3 regions of the Streptomyces sp. NPDC058653 genome follow, and region 3 is predicted to be linked to each of the others. Evidence: predicted binding sites of a transcription regulator. Region 3 holds the regulator's gene; each other region holds the start of a gene.
What was found. Region 3 encodes HrcA, which represses chaperone genes, less so after heat shock. Its sites were predicted from a motif close to TTNGCACTCNGNNNNNCNGAGTGCNAA; they were not measured.

Region 1: groL (chaperonin GroEL) is a predicted target of HrcA. The motif match lies at 1,103-1,129, and genes of this name have one in related genera.
Region 2: groES (co-chaperone GroES) is a predicted target of HrcA. The motif match lies at 620-646, and genes of this name have one in related genera.

Annotation. Positions count from the first base shown of each region.
Region 1 covers NZ_JBHXRM010000002.1:185,799-188,064, reverse strand. Annotated here, with positions in the region: gene groL (chaperonin GroEL) at 1-975, opposite strand, end outside; gene ACFWU9_RS02545 (cold-shock protein) at 1,286-1,489, opposite strand; gene ACFWU9_RS02540 (ubiquitin-like small modifier protein 1) at 1,850-2,125, opposite strand; gene thrC (threonine synthase) at 2,177-2,266, opposite strand, start outside.
Region 2 covers NZ_JBHXRM010000009.1:127,076-129,341, forward strand. Annotated here, with positions in the region: gene ACFWU9_RS10990 (polysaccharide deacetylase family protein) at 1-435, shown strand, start outside; gene groES (co-chaperone GroES) at 795-1,103, shown strand; gene groL (chaperonin GroEL) at 1,205-2,266, shown strand, end outside.
Region 3 covers NZ_JBHXRM010000020.1:41,940-44,205, reverse strand. Annotated here, with positions in the region: gene ACFWU9_RS18770 (MBL fold metallo-hydrolase) at 1-525, opposite strand, end outside; gene hrcA (heat-inducible transcriptional repressor HrcA) at 689-1,705, shown strand; gene dnaJ (molecular chaperone DnaJ) at 1,706-2,266, shown strand, end outside.

The sequences.
Region 1 (2,266 bases), on a different contig from region 3:
CTTGGTGATGACGACCTTGCGGGCGCGGCCCAGCAGGTCGAGACCGGCGTTCTCCAGCTTGAGGCCGACCTCCTCGGAGATGACCGTGCCGCCCGTGAGGATGGCGATGTCGTTCAGCATCGCCTTGCGGCGGTCACCGAAGCCCGGAGCCTTGACGGCGACGGACTTGAAGGTGCCCTTGATCTTGTTGACGACGAGCGTGGACAGCGCCTCGCCCTCGACGTCCTCGGCGATGATCAGCAGCGGCTTGCCCGACTGGATGACCTTCTCCAGGAGCGGCAGGACGTCCTTGACGTTGCCGATCTTGGAGTTGACGATCAGGATGTACGGGTCGTCGAGCGACGCCTCCATACGCTCCATGTCGGTGGCGAAGTACGCCGAGATGTAGCCCTTGTCGAAGCGCATGCCCTCGGTGAGCTCAAGCTCGAGACCGAAGGTCTGCGACTCCTCGACGGTGATGACGCCTTCCTTGCCGACCTTGTCCATCGCCTCGGCGATGAGCTCGCCGATCTGGGTGTCGGCGGCGGAGATGGAGGCCGTCGAAGCGATCTGCTCCTTGGTCTCCACGTCCTTGGCCTGCTCCAGGAGCGCACCGGAGACGGCCTCGATGGCCTTCTCGATGCCGCGCTTGAGGGCCATCGGGTTGGCGCCGGCGGCCACGTTGCGCAGGCCCTCGCGGACCAGGGCCTGGGCCAGGACGGTCGCGGTGGTCGTACCGTCACCGGCGACGTCGTCCGTCTTCTTGGCGACTTCCTTGACCAGCTCGGCGCCGATCTTCTCGTACGGGTCCTCGAGCTCGATCTCCTTGGCGATGGACACACCATCGTTGGTGATCGTGGGGGCGCCCCACTTCTTCTCGAGGACGACGTTTCGGCCCTTGGGGCCAAGGGTTACCTTGACGGCGTCGGCGAGCTGGTTCATCCCGCGCTCGAGACCGCGCCGTGCCTCCTCGTCGAACGCGATGATCTTGGCCATGTGAAGTGGTCCTCCCGGACATGGGGTGGATTGCTCCGGACCGTGCCGACGCCCGCGACGGACGGCCGAAGAGCCGTGCGGTTCCTTGCCCCACAGGCTCTCGGGCCTCGCTGACCCGGTCCATAAGTTGTCACTCTCACCAGCAGAGTGCTAACGCCAATGATTAGCACTCGACCCCCGAGAGTGCAAGCGACTCCCGAGCGGCCCCGGCGCCTCGGGGAGATGAACGCGCACGCACGAGGGGCCCGCATCCCCTGCCGGGATGCGGGCCCCTCGTGTGTGAGTGCGTCGTTGGCCGATCGCGCCGGGATCAGACGGCGAGCTTGACCATGTCCGCCTGCGGACCCTTCTGGCCCTGCGAGATCTCGAACTCAACTCGCTGACCTTCTTCAAGGGTGCGGTAGCCGTCCATCTGGATCGCGCTGTAGTGGACGAAAACATCCGCACCACCGTCGACCGCGATGAAGCCGTAGCCCTTCTCCGCGTTGAACCACTTGACGGTGCCCTGAGCCATGCCTAACTCCCCTATTACTGGCCCCTGCGCGGGACCGCACTTCGCGCCGGAACGCGTCGACCGCGGCTGAATGTATCTGCCCAACTGCCCTCTGCAACAGGTCAATCGGACGAGAATTATGGCCGCGCCGGAACACGCAAAGAGGTGAAATGCCGGTCCACCAGGGGCAAGTCGGGCCGGGCAAAGCGCAAGGAACCGCGCAAACAGCGTCCACACTTTGACCGCATCTTGTCGGCGAACTCATATGCTCGGGGCACAGGCGGCGGCGGAGCTACCCCGACTCTACCGCGTTCAACCCCATGGAATTGCCCCCTCCGCTTCTCTTGCGGAGGGGGCAACACCGTTCACTGTGCGTGCCGTTCAGCCTCCGGCGACCGCCGGGATGATCGAGATGCCGGCGCCGTCCGGGGTGGCGGTCTCCAGGCCCTGCTCGAAGCGGACGTCGTCGTCGTTCACGTACACGTTGACGAAGCGCCGGAGCTTGCCCTGGTCGTCCAGGACGCGCGCGGCAATCCCGGGGTGGTTGGTCTCCAGGGACTCGATCACCTGGGAGAGGGTCGCGCCCTCGGCCGGAACCTCGGCCTTTCCGCCGGTGTAGGTACGGAGGATGGTGGGGATACGGACGTTCACGCTCATCGGTTTCTGCCTTCCGGGGAGTAGCGGGTCACTGGGCGGGCTCGACGTGGCTCAACGCGCCAGACCGGCGGCGCGGAACGCGTCGAGGCTCGGCGCGATCGTCGCGGTCGGCCCCGTCGTCGGCGCGACGGCGTCCAGCGT
Region 2 (2,266 bases), on a different contig from region 3:
GACTACGCCTACTTCAAGAAGATGCAGTCCCGCGGGGTCTCTCTGCACAACCACACCCTCACCCACCCCTACCTCCCCGGGCTCTCCTACAAGGAGCAGAAGCGGGAGATCTGCGGCCAGCAGGAGAAGCTCAGGAAGCGGTACGGCAAGCGGCCCGAGCTCTTCCGGCCGCCGTACGGCAACTACGACGCGCGCACCCTGCGCGCCGCCAAGTCCTGCGGCGTCAAGGCGGTGCCGCTGTGGTCGTCCGAGGCGTTCCCCGACCACATGGAGTGGCGCGAGTGGGACCGGACCCTGCATCCGGGCGACATCCTCCTCACGCACTTCCGTGGCAAGGAGGACTGGAAGGGCTCGATGGCCGACATGATCCGGCACGTCATGAAGACGATCACGGACAAGGGATACGCGGTTGCGAAACTGGAGGACTACGTCTGAGCCGTGGCCGGGTGAGGCCAGGTCACGGCCGTGCGAGGCGGGGTCACGGCCGGGTGAGGCCGGGGCGCGGCCTGGTGAGGTACGGCCCGGTGGATCGCGTCCCGGCGGGTCTCGCCCCGGCGGTTCCCGGCCCCGTCCGCGCCCCTCGGCGGGGCTTCCGCCGGGGCCGCCGCGCGGGGCCCGACTGGCACTCAGCTTGACCGAGTGCTAATCGCGGTCATAGTGTCATGTCTGGCACTCCCCACTGGAGAGTGCCAATGCGTGACAGGACAGGTCCGGCACCCGCGACGACGGATCGAGCCCGGTCGCGCCACCCAGACAGTTAACCCCGTGAGATCTCCGAAGGGGGAGGTCGGATCGTGACGACCGCCAGCACCAAGGTTGCCATCAAGCCGCTCGAGGACCGCATTGTGGTCCAGCCGCTCGACGCAGAGCAGACCACGGCCTCTGGCCTGGTTATTCCGGACACGGCCAAGGAGAAGCCCCAGGAGGGCGTCGTCCTGGCCGTCGGTCCGGGTCGCTTCGAGAACGGCGAGCGTCTTCCGCTCGACGTTTCCGTCGGCGACGTCGTTCTGTACAGCAAGTACGGCGGTACTGAGGTGAAGTACACGGGCGAGGAGTACCTCGTCCTCTCGGCTCGCGACGTGCTCGCGATCATCGAGAAGTAATCATCGCAGTCACGCTGTGAAACTACGCCCCTGGCCCCCGCATCGCCGGGTGGCCCGGGGCGTAGTTCGTTGTTCGTTCGAGAGGACAAGAGAAAGCTCCCATGGCGAAGATCCTGAAGTTCGACGAGGACGCCCGTCGCGCCCTTGAGCGCGGCGTCAACAAGCTTGCCGACACGGTGAAGGTGACGATCGGCCCCAAGGGCCGCAACGTCGTCATCGACAAGAAGTTCGGCGCGCCGACCATCACCAACGACGGTGTCACGATCGCCCGCGAGGTCGAGCTCGACGACCCGTACGAGAACCTCGGCGCCCAGCTCGTGAAGGAGGTGGCGACCAAGACCAACGACATCGCGGGTGACGGCACCACCACCGCCACCGTGCTGGCCCAGGCGCTGGTCCGCGAGGGCCTGCGCAACGTCGCCGCCGGCGCCTCCCCGGCCGCCCTGAAGAAGGGCATCGACGCCGCGGTCGCCGCCGTCTCCAAGCAGCTGCTGGAGACGGCCCGCCCCATCGACGACAAGGCCGACATCGCGGCCGTCGCCGGTCTCTCCGCCCAGGACCCGCAGGTCGGCGAGCTCATCGCCGAGGCGATGGACAAGGTCGGCAAGGACGGTGTCATCACCGTCGAGGAGTCCAACACCTTCGGCCTGGAGCTGGAGTTCACCGAGGGCATGGCCTTCGACAAGGGCTACCTCTCGCCGTACATGGTCTCCGACCAGGAGCGTATGGAGGCCGTCCTCGACGACCCGTACATCCTGATCAACCAGGGCAAGATCGGCTCCATCCAGGACATGCTCCCGCTGCTGGAGAAGGTCATCCAGGCGGGTGGCTCCCGGCCGCTGCTGATCATCGCCGAGGACGTCGAGGGCGAGGCGCTCTCCACCCTCGTCGTCAACAAGATCCGCGGCACCTTCAACGCCGTCGCGGTGAAGGCCCCCGGCTTCGGTGACCGCCGCAAGGCCATGCTCGGCGACATCGCCACCCTCACGGGCGCGACCGTCATCGCCGAGGAGGTCGGCCTCAAGCTCGACCAGGCCGGTCTCGACGTGCTGGGCACCGCCCGCCGCGTCACGGTCTCCAAGGACGACACGACGATCGTCGACGGCGGTGGCGACAGCACCGAGGTCGCCGGCCGTGTCAACCAGATCAAGGCCGAGATCGAG
Region 3 (2,266 bases):
GCCGCAGAAGACGATCTCCCGGTCGCCGGGGACGAGCAGGGCGAGATCGTGCCCGGAGTGCCCGGGGCCGACATTGGCGAGAAGTACCCGCCGCCCGCCGAGATCGAGCGTCCACTCGCCGGACACGGGGTGACCGGGCACCACCAGCACGTCCACCGCCGACGCCGCCTCGGAGGCGCGTACGCCGTGCCGCACGGCCGAGTCCCGCAGCTTCTCGCTGTCGTGGAGCATCAGCTCGCCGAGCCCCACCGCGCCGTAGACCTCCACGCCCGCGAACGCCGCCGTGCCGAGGACATGGTCGAAATGCGGGTGACTGAGCGCGATGTGGGTGACGCGGCGGCCGCACAGCGACTGCGCCTGTACGCGGATCTCGGCGCCCTCACGGAGCGTGGAGCCCGTGTCGTACAGAAGGACCGCGTCCTCGCCCACGACCAGTCCGACCGTCGCATCCCAGCCAGGCAGCCGCCGTCTGCCGACCCCCGGGGCGATCCGTTCCCAGCCATGCTCTTCCCAACGGACGTTCATACCGCGACGCTATCCGTGGGGCGGGCGGTGCCGCGCGGTAGCGTGACCGGTCGGCCTTGCTAGGGGCGTACCTCACGGCCGTACACTGGCCCGGGGAATGCTGGCACTCCTACGCACCGAGTGCCAAGCCGGATCCGAGGAACCAGAGCTGGAGGTGTGCGCGATGCTGAGCGAACGCAGGCTTGAGGTGCTGCGCGCCATCGTCCAGGACTATGTCGGCACCGAGGAGCCCGTCGGCTCCAAGGCGCTGACCGAGCGGCACAAGCTCGGTGTGTCCCCGGCCACCGTCCGTAACGACATGGCGGTCCTGGAGGACGAGGGCTTCATCGCCCAGCCCCACACGAGCGCGGGGCGTATTCCGACGGACAAGGGCTACCGGCTCTTCGTCGACCGGCTGGCCGGCGTCAAGCCGCTGTCGGCGCCGGAGCGCAGGGCCATCCAGAACTTTCTCGACAGCGCCGTCGATCTGGACGACGTGGTGGGCCGTACGGTGCGGCTGCTCGCGCAGCTGACCCGGCAGGTCGCGGTCGTGCAGTACCCCTCGCTGACCCGTTCGACGGTGCGGCACGTGGAACTGCTCTCGCTGGCCCCCGCGCGGCTGATGCTCGTACTGATCACCGACACCGGCCGGGTCGAGCAGCGCATGATCGACTGTCCGGTGCCGTTCGGCGACACGTCGCTGGCGGACCTGCGGGCCCGGCTCAACGCCCGGGTCGTGGGACGCAGGTTCTCCGACGTGCCGCTGCTGGTGCAGGAGCTGCCCGAATCCTTCGACCTGGAGGACCGGGGCACCGTGTCCACGGTCCTGGCGACGCTGCTGGAGACACTGGTCGAGGAGACCGAGGAGCGGCTGATGATCGGCGGCACCGCCAATCTGACGCGCTTCGGGCACGACTTCCCCCTGACCATTCGGCCGGTGCTGGAGGCACTTGAGGAGCAGGTCGTGCTCCTCAGGCTGCTCGGCGAGGCCGAGGACTCGGGCATGACCGTACGAATCGGGCACGAGAACGCCCATGAGGGCCTCAACTCCACGTCCGTCGTCGCGGTCGGCTACGGTTCGGGCGACGAGGCAGTCGCCAAACTCGGCGTGGTCGGACCGACCCGCATGGACTACCCCGGAACGATGGGAGCGGTACGCGCAGTGGCACGTTACGTCGGACAGATCCTGGCGGAGTCGTAAGTGGCCACGGACTACTACGCCGTACTCGGCGTACGCCGCGACGCATCACAGGACGAGATCAAGAAGGCATTCCGCAGGCTCGCCCGCGAGCTGCACCCGGATGTCAATCCCGATCCCAAGACGCAGGAGCGGTTCAAGGAGATCAACGCCGCCTACGAGGTGTTGTCGGACCCGCAGAAGAAGCAGGTCTACGACCTCGGCGGTGACCCGCTCTCGCAGGCGGGCGGCGCGGCCGGCGGCTTCGGGGCCGGTGGCTTCGGCAACTTCTCCGACATCATGGACGCGTTCTTCGGGACGTCGCAGCAGCGCGGGCCGAGGTCGCGGACGCGGCGCGGCCAGGACGCGATGATCCGGCTGGAGATCGACCTCAACGAGGCGGCCTTCGGCACGACGAAGGACATCCAGGTCGACACGGCGGTCGTCTGTACGACCTGCTCGGGCGAGGGCGCCGCACCCGGCACCTCCGCGCAGACCTGCGACATGTGCCGCGGTCGCGGTGAGGTCTCGCAGGTCACGCGGTCCTTCCTGGGCCAGGTCATGACGTCGCGGCCGTGCCCGCAG